Regions from separate parts of the Clostridium sp. SGI.024 genome, predicted to be linked through region 1. Evidence: a T-box and tRNA genes for the amino acid it is inferred to sense, from the RefSeq annotation. Region 1 holds a T-box; the other holds one or more tRNA genes.
The links. The T-box of region 1 lies ahead of ACQRD5_RS15460 (glycine--tRNA ligase). A T-box ahead of a tRNA ligase gene usually reads a tRNA of that ligase, here a tRNA-Gly.
Positions count from the first base shown of each region.

Region 2: it encodes a tRNA-Gly, which carries the amino acid that the T-box ahead of ACQRD5_RS15460 (glycine--tRNA ligase) is inferred to sense. The anticodon was not compared.

Region 1 covers NZ_JBNPON010000082.1:316-10,335, forward strand. Annotated here, with positions in the region: gene ACQRD5_RS15445 (hypothetical protein) at 70-216, shown strand; partial or broken gene ACQRD5_RS15450 (DUF5050 domain-containing protein) at 383-832, shown strand; gene murD (UDP-N-acetylmuramoyl-L-alanine--D-glutamate ligase) at 1,118-2,497, opposite strand; gene ACQRD5_RS15460 (glycine--tRNA ligase) at 2,758-4,149, opposite strand; T-box leader at 4,193-4,361, opposite strand; tRNA gene ACQRD5_RS15465 (tRNA-Asn) at 4,530-4,604, opposite strand; tRNA gene ACQRD5_RS15470 (tRNA-Asn) at 4,634-4,708, opposite strand; tRNA gene ACQRD5_RS15475 (tRNA-Asn) at 4,736-4,810, opposite strand; gene lysS (lysine--tRNA ligase) at 5,072-6,577, opposite strand; gene greA (transcription elongation factor GreA) at 6,591-7,073, opposite strand; gene dusB (tRNA dihydrouridine synthase DusB) at 7,308-8,282, opposite strand; gene ACQRD5_RS15495 (type III pantothenate kinase) at 8,289-9,068, opposite strand; gene ACQRD5_RS15500 (formate--tetrahydrofolate ligase) at 9,199-10,020, opposite strand, start outside.
Region 2 covers NZ_JBNPON010000047.1:7,690-21,858, forward strand. Annotated here, with positions in the region: gene ACQRD5_RS12300 (HNH endonuclease signature motif containing protein) at 62-472, opposite strand; gene ACQRD5_RS12305 (hypothetical protein) at 719-1,393, shown strand; tRNA gene ACQRD5_RS12310 (tRNA-Gly) at 1,458-1,531, shown strand; tRNA gene ACQRD5_RS12315 (tRNA-Lys) at 1,537-1,612, shown strand; gene ispF (2-C-methyl-D-erythritol 2,4-cyclodiphosphate synthase) at 2,002-2,472, opposite strand; gene ACQRD5_RS12325 (class D sortase) at 2,847-3,437, shown strand; gene ACQRD5_RS12330 (anti-sigma factor domain-containing protein) at 3,451-4,452, shown strand; gene rluF (23S rRNA pseudouridine(2604) synthase RluF) at 4,468-5,241, shown strand; gene ACQRD5_RS12340 (DUF3298 and DUF4163 domain-containing protein) at 5,551-6,246, shown strand; gene ACQRD5_RS12345 (cation-translocating P-type ATPase) at 6,350-9,013, opposite strand; gene ACQRD5_RS12350 (mannose-1-phosphate guanylyltransferase) at 9,522-10,589, shown strand; gene ACQRD5_RS12355 (RNA-binding domain-containing protein) at 10,767-12,512, shown strand; gene ACQRD5_RS12360 (type I restriction-modification system subunit M) at 12,702-14,169, shown strand, end outside.

The DNA.
Region 1 (10,020 bases):
TTATTTTACTTAATATACGATAATTTAATATAATGTATATTATTAATGCAAAATATTAGGAGGATTATTATGATAAAAAAATTCATTCTTCCTGTTATAGCTTCACTTTTTATTTTTGTAGGTTGTTCAATTAAAAATAATGAAGCAACAGAAGAAAAAAACAATCCAAGCTCTCTACTTCTTATAAAGATAATACTATTACTAATAAAAAAATAGCTTTTTTTGGTGAATCTTATTCCAACAGCAAATATATATTTTTAGGAAATCTATTATTTTTTCCTAATCCTAATAATAACGACATCTTGTCTATATCAAAAATTACTGAAGATGCTACTTATATTGATACTTCTTCAATAATTGATAGCTTTAATATAATACAAATGCTATAGCTACAGATGGAAATAATATATTTTTTTCTTCATCATCTACCAAGAAGAGATTATATAAATTAGATTATCAAAAAAAAGAAATAACTAATCTTATTCAAGATAGTTCTTTAGAAATTGTTTATTATGATAATAAGTTGTACTACATAAGTTCAGAGGATAAATATATATATTCATATTCTATTAAAGATAAAGAAATAAAATTATTATCTAGTTCTAAAGCAAGTAACCTTTTAATTAATAACAATTCAATCTATTATAAGAATTTAAGTGATAATTCTAAATTATATTGCTTAACAATAAATAATAAGGATAATTTTAAGCTTATGGACTCTTCAGTTGATAGTTTCGTAATACATAATGATGAAATGCTATTTTCAAATTCAAAGGACAATAATTATTTATATTCTCTAAATTCATCTACCTTTGAATCAAAAAAGTTCTAGATATAGGAGTATCTAATTTAAAACAAGATAATAACAAAATATATTGCATAAACTCTGAATATCCTAACTTCCTATATGAATTAATACCAAATAATGAAACTAATAAATTTGAAGCTAAAAAAATCTTTCCTAACTTCGCAAATAATTATTACACTTCAGAGAAAGGAATATTTATCGAAACTACTCATAATCTAGGTAATATAAATATACTTAAATACAATTAAAAAAAGCTATATTGAAATATACTTTAATATTCTTTGTATATCTCAATATAGCTTTTATTTATTACTTTAAATTTCTTACTATTTCTTTATACTTATTACCTCTTATTTCAAAGTTTGGAAACATGTCGAAAGATGCACAAGCTGGTGATAATGTAACTATATCTCCTTCTTTAGCTATTTCCCTTGCTTTAAGCACAGCCTCTTCTAAAGTATTTACTTTAACAGTAGGAACCTCTATCCCCTTTTCTTTTTGCACTTTATCAAAAGCTTCTTTTATTACATCTTTAGTAGCACCTAATAAAATTAATTCTTTTATATATGGATATCCTTCTTCAGCAAGAGGATCAAATGGAATATGTTTATCATATCCTCCAGCAATTAATATAACCTTAGTATTAAATGCAAATAAACCAGCTAAAGTCCTAGTTGGACTAGATGCAATAGAGTCATTATAGTATTTAACACCATTAAGTTCTCTAACTAACTCGCATCTATGCTCTACTCCTCCAAAAGTTTTAACAACCTTTTTCATAACATCTATAGATACATCTTCTTTAGTTGCTAAGAAAGCTGCTAAGTAATTTTCTATATTATGAACTCCCTTAATTAAAACATCATCCTTTGTGCATACTTCTTCTCCATCAACATAAAGGATATCATCTTTAAAGTAAGCTCCCTTTTCCAATCTTTGTTTTGAACTAAATTCTCTTACTTCTCCTTTTGCTTCAGATACAAAGCTATGTGTTATTTCATTTTCTCTATTTAAAATTAAAATCCCTGATTTATCTTGATACAAAAATATATTTTTCTTTGCATTTATATATTCTTCCATATCCTTATGCATATCTAAATGATTAGGAGCTAAATTGGTAACAACAGCTACATCTATAGGAGTATCCATTGTCATAAGTTGAAAACTAGATAATTCTAATACAACTTTATCTTCAGAGCTTATATCTTCTATATTAGAAAATAAGGGTGTTCCTATGTTTCCACCAACCCAAGTCTTATAACCTGCTTCAATAAGCAATTTTGATATAATAGTAGTTGTTGTTGTTTTTCCATCACTACCTGTTATACCAAATATTTTACCTTTGCAGTATTTTACGAACTCTTCCATTTCTGAAGTTATATATGCGCCTTCCTCTTTAGCTCTAAGTAAAGCTTCACAATCTATTCTCATTGAAGGAGTTTTAAATACAACTTCAAACCCCGTTAATTTATCTAAGTAATTATCACCTAACTCTAATATTACTGATAGATTATCAAATTCATTGGCTATATTACCTAATTCTTCCCTATTCTTCTTATCAAAGGCTGTTACTTGTGCTCCAAGCTTAACTAGGAATCTTATAAGAGGTATATTGCTAACCCCTATTCCTACAACAGCAACTTTTTTCCCTTTTATAAATTCTTTAAATTCTTTAAATGGTTTTTTCATATTATTCCTCCAACCATATCTATATAAAAATATTATATTAATATACTATTTTTTTGCTAACAAATCAGCTTTATAACCTTGTTAGTAAATAAGTATATTTACATTAAATAAGTCTGTCCCAATTCTTTTTTATTATAACACTTATAATTATTAAATACAAAATCTGCTATTATCCAATTAAGAATTCTTAATTTATAATATTAGTTCAATACAGAAAGGAGCTATACACTAATTTTTAGCGTCATAGCTCCCTTCAATAATTAGAATTCTAAACTTTTTTCAATATAAGCTTCTAATTCAGATATCTTAATTCTTTCTTGTTCCATAGTGTCTCTATTTCTAATAGTTACAGCTTCATCTTCTAAAGTATCAAAATCTATAGTTATACAGAATGGAGTTCCTATCTCATCTTGTCTTCTATATCTCTTTCCAATGCTTCCTGCTTCATCATATTCTAAATTAAACTTCTTACTTAAGTTAGCATATACATCTAAAGCTTTTTCTGAAAGTTTCTTTGAAAGTGGTAAAATTGCAGCTTTATATGGTGCTAATGCTGGATGCAAGTGCATAACTGTTCTTACATCTCCACCTTCTAATTCTTCTTCATCATATGCATCAACTAGGAAGGCTAAAGCAACTCTATCAGCTCCTAAAGATGGCTCTATTACATAAGGAACGTATTTTTCATTAGTTGTAGGATCTAAATAGCTCATATCTTGACCTGAATGTTCTTGATGTTTATTAAGGTCATAATCTGTTCTATCAGCTATTCCCCATAATTCACCCCATCCAAATGGGAATAAATATTCTATATCTGATGTAGCATTTGAATAGAATGATAATTCTTCTGCTCCGTGATCTCTCATTCTTAAGTTTGCTTCATCAACTCCTAAGCTTAATAAGAAATTAAAGCAATAGTCTTTCCAATATTTAAACCATTCTAAATCAGTTCCTGGCTTACAGAAAAACTCTAATTCCATTTGTTCGAACTCTCTAGTTCTGAAAGTAAAGTTTCCTGGAGTTATTTCATTTCTAAAAGACTTACCAATTTGAGCTATACCAAATGGAACCTTCTTTCTTGAAGTTCTTTGAACAGATTTAAAATTAACAAATATACCTTGTGCAGTTTCCGGTCTTAAATATATTGTACTAGCTGAATCTTCTGTAATTCCTTGAAAAGTCTTAAACATTAAATTGAACTTTCTAATATCTGTATAGTTTAACTTTCCACACTTAGGACATACTATATTATTCTTTTCAATATACTCTTTTAATTGTTCATTTGTCCATCCATCAGCACTTGCTACTTCAGCACCATTTTCACTCATATGATCTTCAACTAACTTATCAGCTCTAAATCTCGCCTTACATTCTTTACAATCCATTAATGGATCTGAAAAGCCTCCAACGTGACCTGATGCTACCCAAACTTCTGGATTCATTAATATAGCACAATCCACTCCAACATTATATGGACTTTCTTGAACGAACTTCTTCCACCAAGCCTTTTTTACATTGTTTTTAAACTCAACTCCTAGTGGACCATAATCCCAAGAATTAGCTAATCCTCCATAAATCTCTGAGCCAGGAAATACAAAACCTCTATTTTTGCAAAGAGCAACGATTTTTTCCATAGTTTTTTCTACTGCCATTTTAATACCTCCAATTTTTTATAATAAAAAAAGGCCATAAACCTAAAGGGACGAAATTTATATTCCGCGGTTCCACCCTTCTTGGCTCTAGCCCAACTTTCAACATCATAACACTCAAAAGCGCCCTTCAACTCAATCTTATAACGATTTTCACCCTTCATCGTCTCTCTAAAATAAAATATAAGTTTACTCCTCTTTCTCTTAGTGTTTATTAAATTTATATATTCATTTTACCAAAAGCCATTTATATGTCAACGCTTTTTTCTTGGCATCTATAAATAAATATTTATTTATTAGTTATATAGCTTGCAACTATAGATAATAAAAAAGAGTTTTATAACAATAGATAATTTATCTACTCTTATAAAACTCTTATAAAATGGCTCCGTGGAGAGGATTCGAACCTCCAACCTATCGGTTAACAGCCGAGTGCTCCACCATTGAGCTACCACGGAATATTTTATAAATAATTTTAAAATTAAAATGGCTCCGTGGAGAGGATTCGAACCTCCAACCTATCGGTTAACAGCCGAGTGCTCCACCATTGAGCTACCACGGAATACTATAAATAATTTTAAAATTAAAATGGCTCCGCGAAGAGGATTCGAACCTCCAACCTATCGGTTAACAGCCGAGTGCTCCACCGTTGAGCTATCGCGGATTATTTGCTACATTTGTTATTATATCAAGTTTTATTAATAATGCAAGTGTTTTTAATAAAAATTTTCTTATTATTTTTTTACTTCACTATATTCTCCTATGAAAATCTACTATTTTACTAGGCTAAAACATTCTTTAAATAAAATTAAGAACTATCGCTAATGAATTTATTATTCACTAATACGATAGTCCTATAATTGTTTAAACTAAATTTAGTAGTTTTTATATTAATTTATTAATTCTGTCACAGTCCTTGTATATCCTACTTTACTGGTTTCATTGTTGGGAACATTATAATGTCTCTTATAGATGCTGAATCTGTTAAGAACATTATAAGTCTATCTATACCTATTCCTAATCCACCTGTTGGAGGCATACCTGTTTCTAATGCACTCATGAACTCTTCATCAATCATATAAGCTTCATCATCACCAAGTTCTCTTTCTTTTTCTTGTTGATTGAATCTTTCTCTTTGAACTATTGGATCATTTAATTCTGAATATGCATTACATATTTCTCTACCAAATACAAAACCTTCAAATCTTTCAGTAAACATATCGTTACCTCTCTTCTTCTTTGTAAGAGGTGATATTTCTACTGGATAATCGCATATAAATGTTGGTTGAATCATATGTTGCTCACAATATTCTTCATATAAAGAATTTAAAACTTCACCCTTTGTAACATGAGTTAAGTTCTTCTTAAACTCTAAATTCTTTTCTTTAGCAATAGCTTGAGCTTCTTCGTTAGTTGCTATTGAATTAAAATCAATTCCTGTATATTCTTTTACTGCATCTACCATTGTTATTCTTCTCCATGGTGGTGCAAAATCTATTTCAGTACCTTGATACATAACCTTAGTACTTCCATTTACTTTTTCACATACATAAGCAACCATATTTTCAGTAATTTCCATCATATCATTATAATCAGCAAAAGCTTGATATAATTCTATCATAGTGAATTCTGGATTATGTCTAACTGACATACCTTCATTTCTGAAAGTTCTTCCCATATCATATACTTTTTCTAAACCTGCTACTATAGCTCTCTTTAAATATAATTCTGGAGCTATTCTAAGATACATATCTATATCTAAAGTATTATGATGAGTTATAAAAGGTCTCGCTGAAGCACCACCTGCTATTGGTGAAAGCATAGGTGTTTCAATTTCTATAAATCCTCTATTATCTAAATATTCTCTAATTCCCTTTAGTATAGCAGCTCTTTTAATAAAGTTTTGCTTAACTTCTGGGTTAGATATCATATCTACTTCTCTTTGTCTATATCTTAAGTCTGGATCCTTTAATCCATGCCATTTTTCTGGTAATGGTTTTAAAGATTTACATATCAATTCAAAGTTTTTAACTTTTACAGATACTTCTCCTGTCTTAGTCTTAAAAACTTCTCCTGTTGCAGCTACCCAATCTCCTAAATCGTAAGTCTTATATGATTTTAAAGCTTCTTCTCCAACTTCGTCTATTTTTATAAATAGTTGAATTTTTCCATCTCTATCATGAATATCTGAGAATACAACTTTACCTTGCCCTCTCTTAGACATTATTCTTCCAGCTACTGTTACAATAGTCCCTTCTAGATTGTCATAATCTGCCTTAACTTCTTCTGACATATGAGTTCTTTCAACCTTATAAACGTCAAAAGGATCTTTTCCTTCCTTTTGTAGTTGTAATAGTTTCTCTCTTCTTAAAGCTTCTTGTTCATTAAACTGAGACTCTAACTCTTGTATATTCATTTCCTCAGTTGACATTGATATCCCTCCGTTACTCTCTTCTTATTCCTAAAATCTCGAACTTGTTTGTTCCTCCTGGTACTAATACCTCTACTAATTCTCCAACCTTTTTACCTAATAGTGCTGCTCCTACTGGTGACTCATTTGATATTTTATAATTCATAGGGTCTGCTTCTGCTGAACCTACTAATGAATATTCAACTTCTTCATCGAATTCATAGTCTTTAACCTTTACTATAGTTCCAACTGCTACTTTATCTGTAGGTATTTCTGATTCGTCAACAACTACAGCATTTTTTAACATATTTTCTAATTGTATGATTCTACCTTCTGTGAATGCTTGTTCATTTTTAGCTTCATCATACTCTGAGTTTTCACTTAAATCTCCATATCCTAATGCAACTTTTATCTTTTCTGTTATTTCTTTTCTTTTTACGCTTTTTAAGAATTCTAATTCATCTTCTAATTTTTTTACGCCTTCGTATGTCATTACGAATTTTTTAGTCTCACTCATGATTTTCTCCCCTTCAAATTCTACTTTATTCAAAAAAACTAACAATAATTTTTATATTGTCAAAATCATTTAAAACATTATAAATCAGCAAATAATATCTGTCAACTAATCTCGAATATAAGTGTTATATTCATAAAAAAATTCTTATATTAGTCAACAGATATATATTATTCTTGTTTTTTATATATTTATTCATAAAAGTTTTTTATATTCAAATTAATATTATTATTTATTTTAAAATTTTAATAAATCATTCTTATAACTATTTAATATTTCAATTACTGCATCACTTTCATCTAACGAGTTTATTACAACTTTTATATCATTACTTTTAGGCATTCCTTTTAAATACCAAGAAGCATGTTTTCTCATTTCTCTTACTGCTTTTCTTTCACCGTCATTTTTAATTGCTAATTCATAATGCCTTAAACACATATTAATCCTATCTGAATAAGTTATTTCTTGTGGCTCTAACCCCTTTAATTTGTTCTCAATTTGCTTAAATATCCAAGGATTGCCCATACTACCCCTTGCCACCATTATTCCATCACAATTAGTTTTATTTTTTAATTCCAAGGCATCTTCAGGATTAAAAACATCTCCATTTCCTATTACAGGAACAGAAACAGCTTCTTTTACTTGTCTTATTATATCCCAATCTGCCTTTCCTTCATACATTTGTTGTTTAGTTCTTCCATGTATTGCTATAGCATCAACTCCTGCATCCTCAATTATCTTTGCAAATTCAACAGCATTTATACTTCCTTCATCAAAACCTTTTCTAAACTTTACTGTAACTGGTTTTGTAGAAACTTTCTTAATTTCTCTTACTATATTTGCTGCTAATTCTGGATGCTTCATAAGAGCTGATCCTTCTCCATTTTTAGTTATCTTATTAACAGGACATCCCATATTTATATCAATTAAACAAACATCCTGCCTATCATTAAAATTTCTTTGTACAACTTCAGCCATTATCTTAGGATTATTTCCAAATATCTGAATAGCTACTGGGGCTTCTTCTTCTGAAATCCTAAGAAGTGATTTTGTATTTTCGTTTCCATAGTAAAGAGCTTTAGCACTTACCATTTCAGTATAAACTAAACCACATCCCATTTCCTTACATAATCCTCTAAAAGATATGTCTGTTACTCCTGCCATAGGTGCTAGAAAAACATTATTTTCAAATTCTAGATTACCAATCTTCATATTATACTACTCCTTATTTTTTTCGTATATTATTCTTAACCCCTCTAATGTTAAACTAGAATCTACCTTATCTATAACCTCAGTTTCCTTTGCAATTAGATTTGCTAATCCACCTGTTGCTACTACTAAAGGCTCATCACAACCAAAATCCTTCATTTCATCTTTCATTTTTCTAACTATATATTCTACCTGACCTATATACCCATATATTATTCCCGCTTGCATACTAGATATGGTATTTTTACATATTAAATTTTTAGGTGTCTCAAGTTCTACTCTAGGAAGTTTAGCTGCTCTATCAAATAAAGCATCTGAAGCTATTCTCACTCCTGGAGTAATACATCCACCTAAATAATTTTGGTCCTTAGTTAAGGCACAAAATGTAGTTGCTGTACCAAAATCTATTATTATTAAATCCTGTTTATATTTATCATGTGCAGCAACAGCATTAACAATTCTATCTGCCCCTACTTCTTTAGGGTTATCATATTTTATATTAATTCCCGTCTTAACCCCAGGTCCTACTATTATAGGATTAATTTCAAAGCTCTTTTTTATCATATTCTCTAAGGAATGCATTATATTCGGAACAACTGATGATACTATTATTCCCTTTACTTCCCTAGGATTGAATCCACTTTGATGGAAAAGCTGCATAACTTGAATAGAGTACTCATCTGATGTTTTCTTTGCATCTGTAGAAATTCTCCATCCCACAATATTTTCCGAACCTTTATATACACCCAAAACAATATTAGTATTGCCAACATCAACTACTAGTATCATACAAGCACCACCTTAATACAATTAAAAGCAGCTTTAAAAGCTGCCTTGTTTAAAAATATAACCTCAACAAATTTAACAATTTAATTTTAACAATTACAAATTATTTGTCAAGTGTTGTAAATTCTATATATCAAAATAATCCTACTATTTCACCATTATCTAATATATCCATATTATTAGCCGCTGGTACTTTAGGAAGCCCTGGCATTGTCATAATATCACCATTTAATACAACAATAAAACCAGCACCATTAGATACTCTAACTTCTTTAACTGTTATTTCAAAATTCTCTGGTCTTCCCTTTAGGTTTGGATTATCTGATAAAGAGTATTGTGTCTTTGCCATACAAATAGGTAATTTGTCCAATCCAAATTTTTCAAGCTCAAGAATTTGTTTTTTAGCATTAGCAGTAAATACAACCCCCTTAGCTCCATATATCTCTTTAGCTATAGTATTTATTTTCTCTTCAATACTTGAGTCTACTTCATAAATTGGGCTAAAATTAGAGGTTTCATTATCAAGTATACTGCAAACAGCTTCACCTAACTCAATTCCACCTTCTCCACCTTTTGCCCATACATCAGATAAGGCAACTTTAACTCCCAATTTGTTACAATAGTCTTTAATGAAATCAAGTTCTTCCTCACTATCACTTACAAATTTATTAATTGCAACTACTACTGGAACATTATACTTCTTAATATTTTCAATTTGCTTTTCTAAATTTCCTATTCCTTTTGTTAAGGCTTCTAAATTTGGTGTGCTAAGCATATCCTTTGGAACTCCACCATGATTCTTTAAGGCTCTGACTGTTGCAACAATAACAACACAATTTGGTTCAAGCTCTCCATATCTACATTTTATATCTAAGAATTTTTCAGCACCTAAATCAGCTCCAAATCCAGCTTCAGTTACTACTATATCACCTAATTTAAGTGCCATTTTAGTAGC
Region 2 (14,169 bases), on a different contig from region 1:
AGAAATAGTATTTTAGAAAAATATGATATTTCTTTTAATTAATTGAATATAAAATAGTATTTTAGCCAATATTAATATTATGGTAAAGACGTTCTAACTCTATTTCTTGAAGTATATTATAGGAGTATAGTTTACCACCCATGAGGTTTGCAATTATTTCCTCTTTAGAATAACCTTCTTTATAAAGCTTTAAGTTTTTTACTAGCTTTTTTAATAAAGAATTTGTTATTTCTAAAAGTCCATAAAGTTCTTTAGCTGTATAGTAATCCTTCGGTAAAAGCTTAAAAAGCTTTTTTTGCATTTCAAGCTTATATTTAATATCAGTTTCTATGCAGTTATGGGGTCCAATTTTGCCTCTATGGTGGTAGTTACATAGATATTTATAATTTAACTTAATATCGTAACCACCTTCGTGTTTATGAACTATATGATGTATATCCGCTTTAGCTCCACAAATTTCACAGTGGTACAAAGTCATGCCTCCTTTAAATAACTTTATATCTCTTTACATATATTATATAATTTTTTTAAAAAATAATCTAGATTATTAAGAATTTTATAAAAATTAACATATTATGAACAAAGTGAATTTTTAAGTTTTTAAAGTGTTTAATGTTACTTTGTTATATTCTGAAAAATTACTTGAAAATGAGTTAAAATATACTATATACTATATTTATAGTATATTATATTTCGAAATTGAAAGAAAGGTGATACTGTGAGACATAATTATGATTCTTTTGATTATTGGGAAGAATTAATTAATGAAAATAAGACTATTAGAGGTCATATGTTTATGGATAGACTTCCAGATAGTAGAAGCATATATATTCATAGTTTAATATTTTCAAAAAATAATGGTCTTAGTAATATTTGGTCATACTTTCCTAATGAGAAGACTTTATTAGGATACATTCAATACTCATTTTTACAAGAAGCTTTTTATAAATGGATTTACGGAAAAGAAAGAGTAATAATTAATATACCTAATATTCCAGTGGAAAGAATAATTTCTGATGGTGAAAAAAATAAAAAAATATCAAAAGAAGAAGCAAATAATATGAGAAGACATGTAGATATGATTAGAAGCTTCTGGAATTTGCCAAATGATAAGTTAATAAAATCACTAAAAAGATTCTGTAGAGATTTTAATAGAACATGGTATGGTGATAACAAAGAATTTTTATATTTAAAGATATTTGATAATCCAAAAGAGTTAGGAGAATTCGTTGTTAATTCAAGCTATATAACTACTACTGAGGAAGATTTCATAGAAAGAACAGGAATAAGCTTGGTAGAATGGAGAAAAATTTGTGAAAATGCAGATGAAAACAAGAGGAATGGTGAGAAATTTAGAGATATTTTACTAAAATCTTTAACTGAAATTATATAAATTTATAAAGTTATTATTGACAGTAATAGTTATGGCATATATAATGTTATTGTCAATAAGATATGCGGGTGTAGCTCAATGGTAGAGCCCTTGCCTTCCAAGCAAGTTACGTGAGTTCGATTCTCATCACCCGCTCCATATATGCGTTATTAGCTCAGTTGGTAGAGCACCTGACTCTTAATCAGGGTGTCCCGGGTTCGATCCCCTGATAACGCACCAATAATGAGGGATTAATTTGTTTTAATCTCTCTTTTTGTTTATATTAAAAAATAGAAGCTCAACACTCTAAGGAGCATAACTTATGTTCTTAAGAGATTTAGCTGCCATTTATACTTTTTCAAGAATGATATTTTAATTTTATCCATATATTGTGGGGATTTGTGCTATAATAGCAATATATATTCTTTGGAGAAAAAAATAAGGCTATTGTAAAATTAAAATATATAACCAAAAGAGAGCTATGGCACAAAAAGATTGCCATAGCTCTTCTTAATTCATCATTTCATGCTGATTTTACTTCAGCAAAGAGGCTTTTCATCTTTTTATTTTTTAGTGAAAAAACTCCAAAAGGAGTTTTCACCTCAATTCTACATTTTACAGTCTATAGTTTACATTGTAAGTAGGCATATGCTTTGTGAAGATATTCCTTCTCCACTTCCTGTAAATCCTAATCCTTCTTCAGTTGTTGCTTTTACATTAATTTTCATTACATCAATATTTAAAGCTTTTGCTATGTTTTCACGCATTTCTTTTATATAAGGAGCCATTTTAGGTTTTTGGGCAATTATAGTAGAATCTATATTATTAATTAAATAACCATTTTCATTTAATAGTTTACCAACTTCTTCAAGAAGCTTTATGCTAGATATACCTTTAAACTTTATATCAGTATCTGGGAAAAGAGTTCCAATATCGCCAAGAGCAGAAGCTCCAAGTAAGGAATCTATAATTGCATGAAGTAAAACATCAGCATCTGAATGACCAAGCAAGCCTTTTTCGAAGGGGATGTTAACTCCACCAATTATTAAGTCTCTTCCTTCAACAAGACGATGTACATCATATCCTAATCCTATTCTCATCTGTATACCTCCAAGATTATTATTAAGACCATTTTACTCTATAGGAAATTATAATATCAAGGATTTATATAAAACTTATGAAGTTAATTAAGACTTATAATACTTTTTTATAAGGATGAAGCTTAATTAGTAACGAAGGATTTTTAGTATTGGCATGGTTAAATTTAATTAAGTTGCTAAAAAGATTCTTTATATTTATTTTAATTTTATAAATTAATAGTAAAGGTTTAGAAGATATTTTCTTTCGTTTAAAAATAAAGTCAACATAAATAATTTTTCTATTCATAAGTTACTCCTAAAAGATTAATGATTATAGATGTTTATGTTATAATATATGATAAATGAATATAAAAGTTTATCAGGAGTTGGATTATTTGAAAGAAAAGATTAGAAGAATAATAGGATTAATTTTAATAGTAGTTGGTATATCTATTATTGTGTCTATAGTTTACAAGAAAATAGATACATCAAAAAAACAAAAAGAACTTCAAAATATATTAGAAGAAGTTATAAATGAAGAGCCTAAAGAAATATCTACAGAAGAAGAAGAAAAATTAATAAATGGATATAAGCCTATTGCTTTGATGGAAATCCCGAGTATAAGTTTGTCTCAAGGAATAGTGGAAGGTATTAGTGATGATATTCTTCAATATTATTTAGGACACTTTGAAGGCTCAGCAAAGCCAGGTGAAAAGGGAAACTTTTCTGTTGCCGGTCATAGAGTTTCAGATTATTCTGAGGCCTTTGTTAATTTATATAAGGTAGAAATAGGAGATGAAATATTAATTAAGGCAAATAAAAAGGAATATGTGTATGAAGTAACTGATAATTTTATAGTATCCCCTGATAATGTGGAGGTTTTGGATAATACAGATGAAGCTACAATAACATTAGTTACTTGTACTGTAGGGGCAAAGGAAAGAGTTATAGTAAAAGGGAATTTGATAAAAAGTAACGATATGTAAGGTGGGGAGAGTAGTGATAACAGGTATCTTTCAATATGATAAATATAAATTTTCAACAAAGTCTCCAGCAAATTTAACTTTAGATGATATAGTTGAAAATCGAGAAGAGGAAATAATTAGATTAAAAGAAGAACTATTAACTTATAAGATACTAATTAAGGATTTAATTCATGATGAGCCTTCATATATAATTAGAAATAAAATATTGAATATTGCATACTTTATAATAGAAGATGTTGAATTATTTGAGTATTTAAATACTACTAAAAAATTTCCTATTAATAGACTTCTGAAAAGAACCCCTATAGATAAGGAGTTTTATCAAAGCTGGAAGGAATATATAGTAACCTTTGTTGTTATATTAGCAAATCCTAATTATAAATATTTGCAAGAGTATTTACAAATAGAAGAAGCTTCTGAAGTACCTAGTTCAGAGGAAATTATTCAGCTTAATAATGAAGATGAACATAGAGGAATTATACTTTCTAAGGGTATAAATTATTCTATTATTTTAACTTCTAAGGGGGAATTTATTAAAGTTAAATCCAAAAAGGAAAATAGAGTGGGAGAAGATTTTATTAGTAAAGAAAGCTTTACTTTTAAAAAATATAAGCTTCAAATTTCAATAATTGCAAGTATAGTAGTAATAATATTTATTGTAGGTATATTACAATATAGATCAATAGATAAGACTATTTCCATAGAGACAACATCTTTAATAACTTTAGAAGTTAATAGATTTGATAAGATAATTGATGCGTATAGTCAAACAGAAAAAGGAAATAATTTGTTAGATAAATTAAAAGTAAATAATACCAATGTAGATGATTCTATAAAAGAAATATTAGGATATGCTAATAATAATGATATGGTTCCTAAAACAGGAATTGTAATTACCGTAACAGGTAAGCCACTTAAATATAATGCTTTAGAAAAAACAGAAAAATTTATTAAGGAAAAAGGACTTCAAGTTAAATTGAACAATTCAGGTGATGAGCACAAAGTAAGTCCATAATATAAAGGTGATAATATGAATCAACATAATAAAGAATACATTATAGTACATAAAGAAAGAGGATCGCAAGTAAGGTTAAATAAATTTATAAGTGAAACTGGATATTGTTCTAGAAGAGAAGCAGATAAGCTTATAGAAGAGGGCAGAGTAACCATTGATGGCCTAAAGGCTGTAATGGGAATGAAGGTAAATATAAATGCTAATGTAAGAGTTGATGGTAAATCTTTAAAAAAAGAAGATAAACTAGTGTATATAGCCTTAAATAAACCTATTGGAATAACTTGCACTACAGAGAAAAAGGTAAGAGGAAATATAGTTGATTTTGTAAATCATGAAAAAAGAATTTTCCCTATAGGTAGATTAGATAAAGATTCACAAGGATTAATTTTATTAACTAATGATGGAGATATAGTAAATAAAATATTAAGAGCTGGCAATAATCATGAAAAAGAATATATAGTAACTGTAGATAAACCTATAGATACTAAGTTTATAGACTCTATGTCTAACGGTGTTAAAATATTAGGAACTATAACAAAAAAATGTATAGTGAATAAGATAAATGAGAGAACCTTTAGGATTATACTAACACAAGGTATGAATAGGCAAATAAGGAGAATGTGTGAAGCCTTAGGATATAATGTGACTAAATTAAATAGAATAAGAATAATGAATATAAAATTAGGTAATTTAAAGATAGGTAGCTGGAGAAATTTATCTTCAGAAGAACTTAAAAAATTAAATTCATTAATAAGTACTTCTATAAAAACTAAAGAAGCTGATGAATAAATTTATATTATATATTAAGATCAAAGTTGAAATTAACACTTTGGTCTTTTTATTTTTGAAGTTATCCACAATTTTGATTAAATAATTTAAATGGAGAATTAAAGTGAAGATATAAGGTATTTTTATAAAAAATTACAGTTAAATTATGTATGTTTCACACATTATCCACATTAGTATGTGGATAATGTGTGAAAAATATGTTGAAATCTATCAAATAATTATCAACAATATTGTAGATAATAAGATAAGGCAATAAATTAGATTTTTGAAAAAATTCAAAATAATTATATGTAATTAGGAGTAATATTTATGAAGAAAGTATTTATGGTATTAATAATTGGGGTATTATTTTTTAAAACTTGGATTATTTATCCACAGTCTATGTTGATAAATAATGAGAATAATTATGTAAAAAAAATAAATCTTGTGGATAAGGTTATAAAGGAAAAAACTAACTTTATAAATATTGATGTAAAAATACCTCAAATAGTTGGATTAAATAATGAAGATAAAGAAAAAGATATCAACAAAGAAATTTTAGATTGGACTAATATGTGGATAAAAGAAACAAAGGATACAAGTGAAGATTTAAAACCTACTATACCATACGAATTGATGGCTAGATATACATTAACTAATAATGAAGAGATATTAAGTTTTTATATAGATTACTATCAATTTAGTGGTGGTGCTCATGGAATAACAACTAGAAATACATATAATATTGATAGCAAAACAGGAAATAAATTAATGTTAAGAGATTTATTCAAGGAAGGATATGATTATAAGACTTATATTAATACTGAGATATTAAAACAAATAAGCAAGCATCCAGAGTACTATTTTATAGCTAAGGAAGGTTTTAATGGAATAAAGGAAAATCAAAGCTTTTACATTAAAGATAATAAAATTATAATACATTTTCCATATTATGAAATAGCTCCATATGTTACAGGAATGCCAGAATTCGAAATTAATTATAATATAAAAGATAAAAATTTATAAAAGTTATCCACAAGGGAATATTTTATATATTCACTAAAAATAAAAAAAGAAGTTCAGCCCCAGCTGAACTTCTCCATAACTCATAACTATTCACTCTTACCTATTAAGCTACTTTGCTAATATCATTATTTTCATTATTAACATAAGTTTCAGATTCTTTTTTGCTATTAACTATATCTCTTATAACCTTAACTATTTGAATTATTAAAGTTGGAATAAATGCAAATAAGTAAATATATCCTACTTGTGAACTAGTTAATGTAGCAACTTCAAATAATCTTCTTAAGAATGGTACAAATAAAACTAAGTTTAATAATACTAATCCTGTTGCAAAAGCCATCCAACTAAATTTATTTGTAAATAATCCTATAGAGAATATAGATTTATCTCCTCTACAATTAAAGCCGTGGAATAATCTTGCTAAGCAAAGTGTTGTAAATGCCATTGTAGAAGCAACATTGTTATTAGTTTTTAAACCTATATAGAAGGCTGCTAAAGTAAATATTGTAATAACTATACCTTCAAGTAATATTTCATATATAAAGTCTTTAGATAAAATAGAAGAGTTTCTAGCTCTTGGTTTATCTTTTAATAAATCCTTTTTAGATTTTTCCATACCTATTGCTATAGCAGGTAAACTATCTGTTAATAAGTTAATAAATAGTAAATGTACTGCATGGAATGGCATTGGTAAAGCCATTATTGAGGCATATAATACTGATAATATACCAGAAGTATTACCAGATAATAAGAACTTAATAGAGTTTTTAATATTCTTATAGATATTTCTTCCGTTAGCTACTGATTTAACTATAGTAGCAAAGTTATCATCTGTTAATATAACAGATGCAGCATCCTTTGATACCTCTGTTCCTGTAATACCCATTGCAATACCTATGTCAGCTTGCTTAAGTGCAGGAGCATCATTAACACCATCACCAGTCATTGCAACAATTTCATCTTTTTCTTGGAAGGCTCTAACTATTCTTATTTTATGTTCAGGAGAAACTCTTGCATAAACTGCAATATGCTCAACATTTTCTTTTAATTCTTCATCAGACATCTTATCAAGTTCTACACCTTCAATAGCTCTATCGCCATCTCTTAAGATACCAATTTGTTTTGCTATAGCGGATGCAGTGATCTTGTGGTCTCCAGTTATCATAACAGGTTTAATTCCAGCTGTTATACAATCTCTAACTGCTGCAGCAGACTCTTCTCTTGGTGGATCTATCATAGAGATAAGACCTATAAATGTATAATTATTTTCATCTTCTAAAGATAATTGTTCAGGAGTTGTAAATTCTTTGTAAGCAAAGGCTAGAACTCTTAAACCACTTTGAGATAATTGTTTATTAGCATTTATTATATTTTGCTTATCTTCATAAGTTATATCTCTTACACCAGAAGAAGTTTTTATTTTAACTATTCTATCTAGTAATACATCAAAAGCACCCTTTGTAAACATTAAATTCTTATTATCAAATTTATGAAGAGTACTCATAAGCTTTCTATCAGAATCAAAAGGTATTTCACCTAGTCTTTTATAAGATTTTCTTACTTCTAATTCATCTAAAGATAATTTGTGTCCTAAATTAACAAGTGCAACTTCCGTTGGATCACCAATTTCAACACCATTTTTGGATGTAGAATCATTACATAAAATTGAACTACTTACTAAATAATTAGCTAATTCATCATTAAGATCTAAATCTTCTCCATCTATTAATTTGTTATCAAGGAATACCTTTTTAACTGTCATTTTATTTTGTGTTAAAGTACCTGTTTTATCTGAACATATTACAGATACAGAACCCAAACCTTCAACAGCTCTAAGCTTTTTAACTATGGCATGTTCTTTAGCCATCTTTTGAGTTCCAAGAGCTAGTACAATTGTTACTATTGAACTTAAGGCTTCTGGAATAGCAGCAACAGCTAATGCAACAGCAAACATAAGAGAATCTAAAATAGTAGTTCCTCTGTAAAGGCTAAGAGCAAATACTACAACGCAAACAACCATTATACCAAAAGCAAGTTTTTTACTAAAATCATCTAAACTAACTTGAAGTGGTGTTTCTTTTTCTTGAGTTTCTTCCATTAAGTGAGCAATTTTACCTATTTCAGTATTCATTCCTGTAGCAGTAATTACTACTAAAGCTCTACCATAAGTAACTAGTGAGCCGGAAAATACCATATTTTTTTGATCACCAAGAGCAATGTCTTCTTTTTCTATAACATCAACAAATTTATCTACACTTTCAGATTCTCCTGTAAGAGAACTTTCATTTACTTGAAGTGAAAAGTTTTCAATTATTCTACCATCGGCAGAAATCATATCTCCAGCTTCTAGAATTAAAATATCTCCAGGTACCAATTCTTTAGAAGGTATTTCTATTTTTTTACCATTTCTATATACTTTAGCAGAAGGAGATGATAAAGCCTTTAAGCTATCTAGTGATTGTTCTGCTTTAAAATGCTGAATTGTTCCAAGAATTGAATTAAGGATAATTACTGCAAAAATAACAAGTGTACTTTCTAAGCTACCTGTAATTGCTGATATAATAGCAGCAGCAATCAATATTAAGACTAATAAATCCTTAAATTGACTAAGGAAAACTTGTAATACAGTTTGCCTCTTTTTTTCTGTTAATTGATTAAGTCCAAATTTTTCAGTATTAGAACTTACTTGCTTGTCCTCTAATCCACTTTTAGAAACATTAAATTCCTTTAATACTTCTTCATAGGACATTGAAAAATACTTTTTCATTAATAATTCCTCCAAACATTAGAATAAATTTTGTCAAATTCATTGGTCTACAGAATGAACTTTTTTAGATTTATCTGTGAATATACCAAAGCTATATAAAAAAGAGACTCTTAATACAATTTTCGTTTTGTGAAAAACTGTATTAAAAGTCTCGTAACCAATTTGGTATATAACACCAGGTCTAAAGACCGCGAATGTTGATGCTATATTTTCTACTACTCCCTCTTAATGGAATATTTAATTGATAATCCAATTTTATTATTAATTAAAAAAAATGTCAATATATAAATTTTATGAATTTTATAAATTTTATCATTAGTATAAGAATACTTTTTAATGTAATATGTTCCCTGAATTAAGTTACTTTAATTATAATTACAATGAATTTAATAGCTCAACTCTTTAAGGAGCCTATGAGATCCTCAGCCAAAGATAGACTTATAAATTTTCACAAAAAATTATACATAGCATAAGATATATCAAAGTATTTACGTGGAGTTGAAAATTATTGATATACGGGCTAATATTAGCAGGAGGAAAAGGGACCAGGCTTTATCCTTTATCTAGATCAGCAAGGCCTAAACAATTTTTAAAAGTTATTAATGATAAAAGCTTTCTACAAAATACAGTAGATAGAGTAGCACCATTAATAAACAAGGAAAATATTTATATTGTTACTAACAAAGATTATGAGGATAAGGTAAAAGTAGAATTAGATAATATTAATTCAAACAATATTTTCACAGAGCCAATGAATAAGGAAACTGCAACGTGTATAGGACTATCTGCTGTAAAACTATTAAAAAAAGATAATGATGCTATTATGGTTGTCTTACCTTCGGACCACCATATAGAAAATGAAAAATTGTATATTGAGACATTATCACAAGCTGTTGAAATAGCTAACAAGAAAAGAGGGATAGTAACTTTAGGTATTACCCCTTCAAGAGCAGAAACAGGCTATGGATATATTGAAATGGGACAAAGAGCCATAGCTGAAATACCTACTTTTAAAGTAGAAAGATTTACAGAAAAGCCTAACTTAGAAGTGGCTAAAGATTTCTTACTAAAGGGTAGCTATTTATGGAATTCTGGAATGTTTATATTTAGGGCAGATGTAATACTAAGAGAAATAGAAAAATATCTTCCTAAATTATATAAGTCATTAATGGAAATATATAAGCATTTAGGTGAAGAAAATGAAGAAGAAGTTATTGCTGAGCAATACTCATTGATAGATGGTATATCTATAGATTTTGGCGTAATGCAAAAAACAAGAAAAGCCTATGTTATAAAAAGTGATTTTATATGGGATGATATAGGAAGCTTTTCGGCTTTAAGTAGATATTTAGAAGAAGATAAAAATAATAAAAGAAGTAATAATGTATATCTTCAAGATAGTGAAAATTGTGCAGTTTTTGGAGAGAAAAACCTAATTATTGGTTTTGGTCTAAAAGATCTAATTGTAGTAGATGGTGGAGATGTTATTTTGATTATGGATAAGAATAAAGAACAAGAAATAAAGCATTTACTAAATGATATATGCAATGAACGAAGGTATGGAGAATTTATGTAAATAAAATCATTATAGATAATAATGGTTTGTAAAAATTAAGGCTATGATTTAAGTATTTACTTAAGTTATAGCCTTAATTTAATTTGCATATAAAGTTTAAAAAGAAGTAAGTTTTGGTATAATGAAGATAAGTGTGTTTATGGAGGTTCGAATATTTTATTTTTTTATGGATTATATATGCAAAAAAGAGGTGAAGATATGGAGTTTAATATTTATTCATTGGTAGAAAATGATGAAGTAGAGTGCAAAGAAGCTTTAGGAGGGTTACCTAAAGATTTATGGGAGACTTATTCAGCATTTGCAAATACAAATGGAGGAACATTGTTCTTGGGGATAAAAGAGAAATGTGGAAGGTTCTTCATTACTGGAGTTAATAACGAAGAAAATATAATTAAAGATTTATGGGACAACTTAAATAATCCTAAAAAAGTAAGTGCAAATATATTAAATAATAATTCTATAGAAGTACTTGATATAGAAGGTACTAAAGTTATAAAAATAGTTATACCTAAGGCTGATAGAAAATCTAGACCAGTATATATAGGGGAAAATCCATTTAATGAAAGCAAACATTTAGGTACATTTAGAAGAAACTACTCTGGTGATTATAAGTGTTCAAAAGAAGTAATAAAAAGAATGCTTGCAGATCAGCTAGATGAGTCACAAGATAGTTTAATATTAGAAGGTTTTGATATGAATGATTTAAGTAAAGACACTATAAATAGCTTTAGGAATAGATTACGAGCTATAAAACCAAATCATCCATGGATAGCCCTTGATGATAAGGCATTTTTATATAAACTAGGTGCTTATGATAAGGATAGAAAGAATGGTAAAGAAGGAATAACTGCAGCAGGACTTTTGATGTTTGGAGAAGATAGAGCTATAACAGATGAATTTCCTAAATATTTTTTAGATTATAGAGAAAAGTTATCAGAAGAAGTAAGATGGGATTACAGAGTTATATCATCAGATGGAACCTGGAGTGGGAATATATTTGACTTTTATTTTAAGATTATAAATAAAATAACTGATAATTTAAATGTACCATTTAGAACTGTTAATGGAATAAGACAAGAAGATACAAGAGTACATGAGGCTGTAAGAGAAGCAGTTGCAAATGCACTTATCCATGCAGATTATAGACTTTCAAGAGGAATAGTTATTGAAAAAGGAAAGACATATTTTAAATTTAGCAATCCAGGTAATTTAAGAATAACAAGAGAAGAAGCACTAAAGGGTGGAATAAGTGATCCAAGAAACGAAAACATATTTAAGATGTTTAATTTGTTAGGAATTGGAGAACGTGCAGGTTCAGGTCTTGAAAATATACAATTAGCATGGAAAGAACAAGAGTGGTTAGCACCAGATTTAGAAGAATTGTATGATCCAGATAGAATAGTGCTAACATTAAGAACAACTTCAATGTTACCAGAAAAAAGCATAGCTTTACTTAAATCAGTATTAAAGAATAAGTATAATGAATTAAGTAAAGAAGAGGTTATGGCATTAGTAGCAGCTGATCAAGAGGGATATGTTACTAATAATAGGCTTCAACAATTACTTGATACTCATTCAATAAATAGTAGTAAAATACTAGCATCTTTAATTGATAGAGGTTATTTAGAGTCTGATGGAGTAGGTAGGGGAACTAAATATTATTTAACTGATATATTCAAGAATGAGAATATTAAAATTAATAATGATCTTGAAGATAAGTGTGATGATTTAGATTTTGATGAAAAAAGAGTTTTAGAGTATATATTAAAAAATGAATATATAACTACTAAATTATGCACTGAAATATTAGGAGTTGGAAAGACGAAAAGCAAAAAAATATTTAATAGATTAATAGATTTAGGGAAAATAAAGAGAGTTGGAACAGGTTCAAAAATTAATTATGTAATATCGAATAATAAATAAAATGTATCGGTCGCGACCGGTCGCGACTGGCTGCGACTGATAAAATCTATAAAGAATATGTATAATAATAGTTTGCAAAAATTGTATTTTAGTATGATAAAATATATAAGGATATATATTTTAAGATTAATGAAGAAATTAATATATAAATATAGTTTAGATTAAGAAAAGAAGAAACGGAGTGTATTTATGGCTAAACTTACATTACAAGAATTAGAATCAACTCTTTGGCAATGTGCAGATATTTTAAGAGGAGAATTAACTGGTGCAGAATATAAAGATTATATATTCGGTATGCTATTTTTAAAAAGAATAAATGATGAATTTGATGAAGAAAGAGAAGCTAGAAAACAAGAATTTACAGAAGATGGTTTGGATGAAGACGAAATACAAGAACTTTTAGAAGATTCATCTATTTATGAAAGCTTCTTTGTTCCAGAACAAGCAAGATGGGCAAAACTTAAGGATTTAACATTAAATATAGGACCAGAATTAGATAAAGCTTTTAAAGCTATTGAAGATGAACCAAAGAATTCAGAGCTTATTGGAGTATTAAGTACAACTAACTACAATGATAAGGAAAAGGTACCAGATAAGAAGTTATCTCAACTTTTAATACTATTTAGTACAATAAATTTAGCAAATTCAAATTTAGAATCAGATGACATGCTTGGAGATGCTTATCAATATTTAATTAAACAATTTGCAGACCAAGGTGGTAAAAAAGGTGGAGAATTCTATACTCCAACAGAAGTAGTTAAGGTATTAGTTGAGATATTAAAACCAGAAGAAGGAGATAGAATCTATGACCCTACTTGTGGTTCAGGTGGTATGTTAATTCAAAGTATAGATTATGTTAAAAAACATGGAGGAAATTCAAAGAACTTAAGTCTTTTTGGTCAAGAAATAAACCTTTCTACATGGGCAATATGCAAAATGAATATGTTATTCCATGGAGCTAAAGGTGCAGATATACAAAAAGGTGATACTATAAGAGAACCTAAACATACAGAAGGTGGAGCTTTAAAGGTTTTTGATAAAGTACTTGCAAATCCACCATTTTCATTAAAAAACTGGGGAGTTGAAGAAGCTCAAAGTGATGCTTTCCACAGATTTAATTATGGTATTCCACCAAAATCTTATGGAGATTTAGCTTTTGTTGAGCATATGTTATCAAGTTTAAATATGAAAGGTAAGATGGCATCTGTAGTACCACATGGAGTATTATTTAGAGGCTCATCTGAAGGAAAAATTAGAGCTGGATTTATTAATGATGATTTAATAGAAGCAGTAATAGGAATACCACAAAATATATTCTACGGAACAGGAATTCCAGCAGCAATAATTGTTTTAAATAAAGCTAAACCAGAAGAAAGAAAAGAAAAAATTCTATTTATAGACGGAAGCAATGACTTTGTTAAAGATGGAAATAAAAATAAACTTAGAGATGAAGATATAGAAAAAATAGTAGCAGCTTTCGATGCTTTTGAAGATGTAGAAAAGTATGCAACTGTTGTGGATATTGAAACAATTAAAGAGAATGATTGCAATTTAAACATAAGTAGATATGTTGATACTACTGAAGAAGAAGAGCAAGTTAATATTCAAAAGGTATTAGGAGAAATTGCGGAACTTGAAAAGAAGGAAACGGAAACTA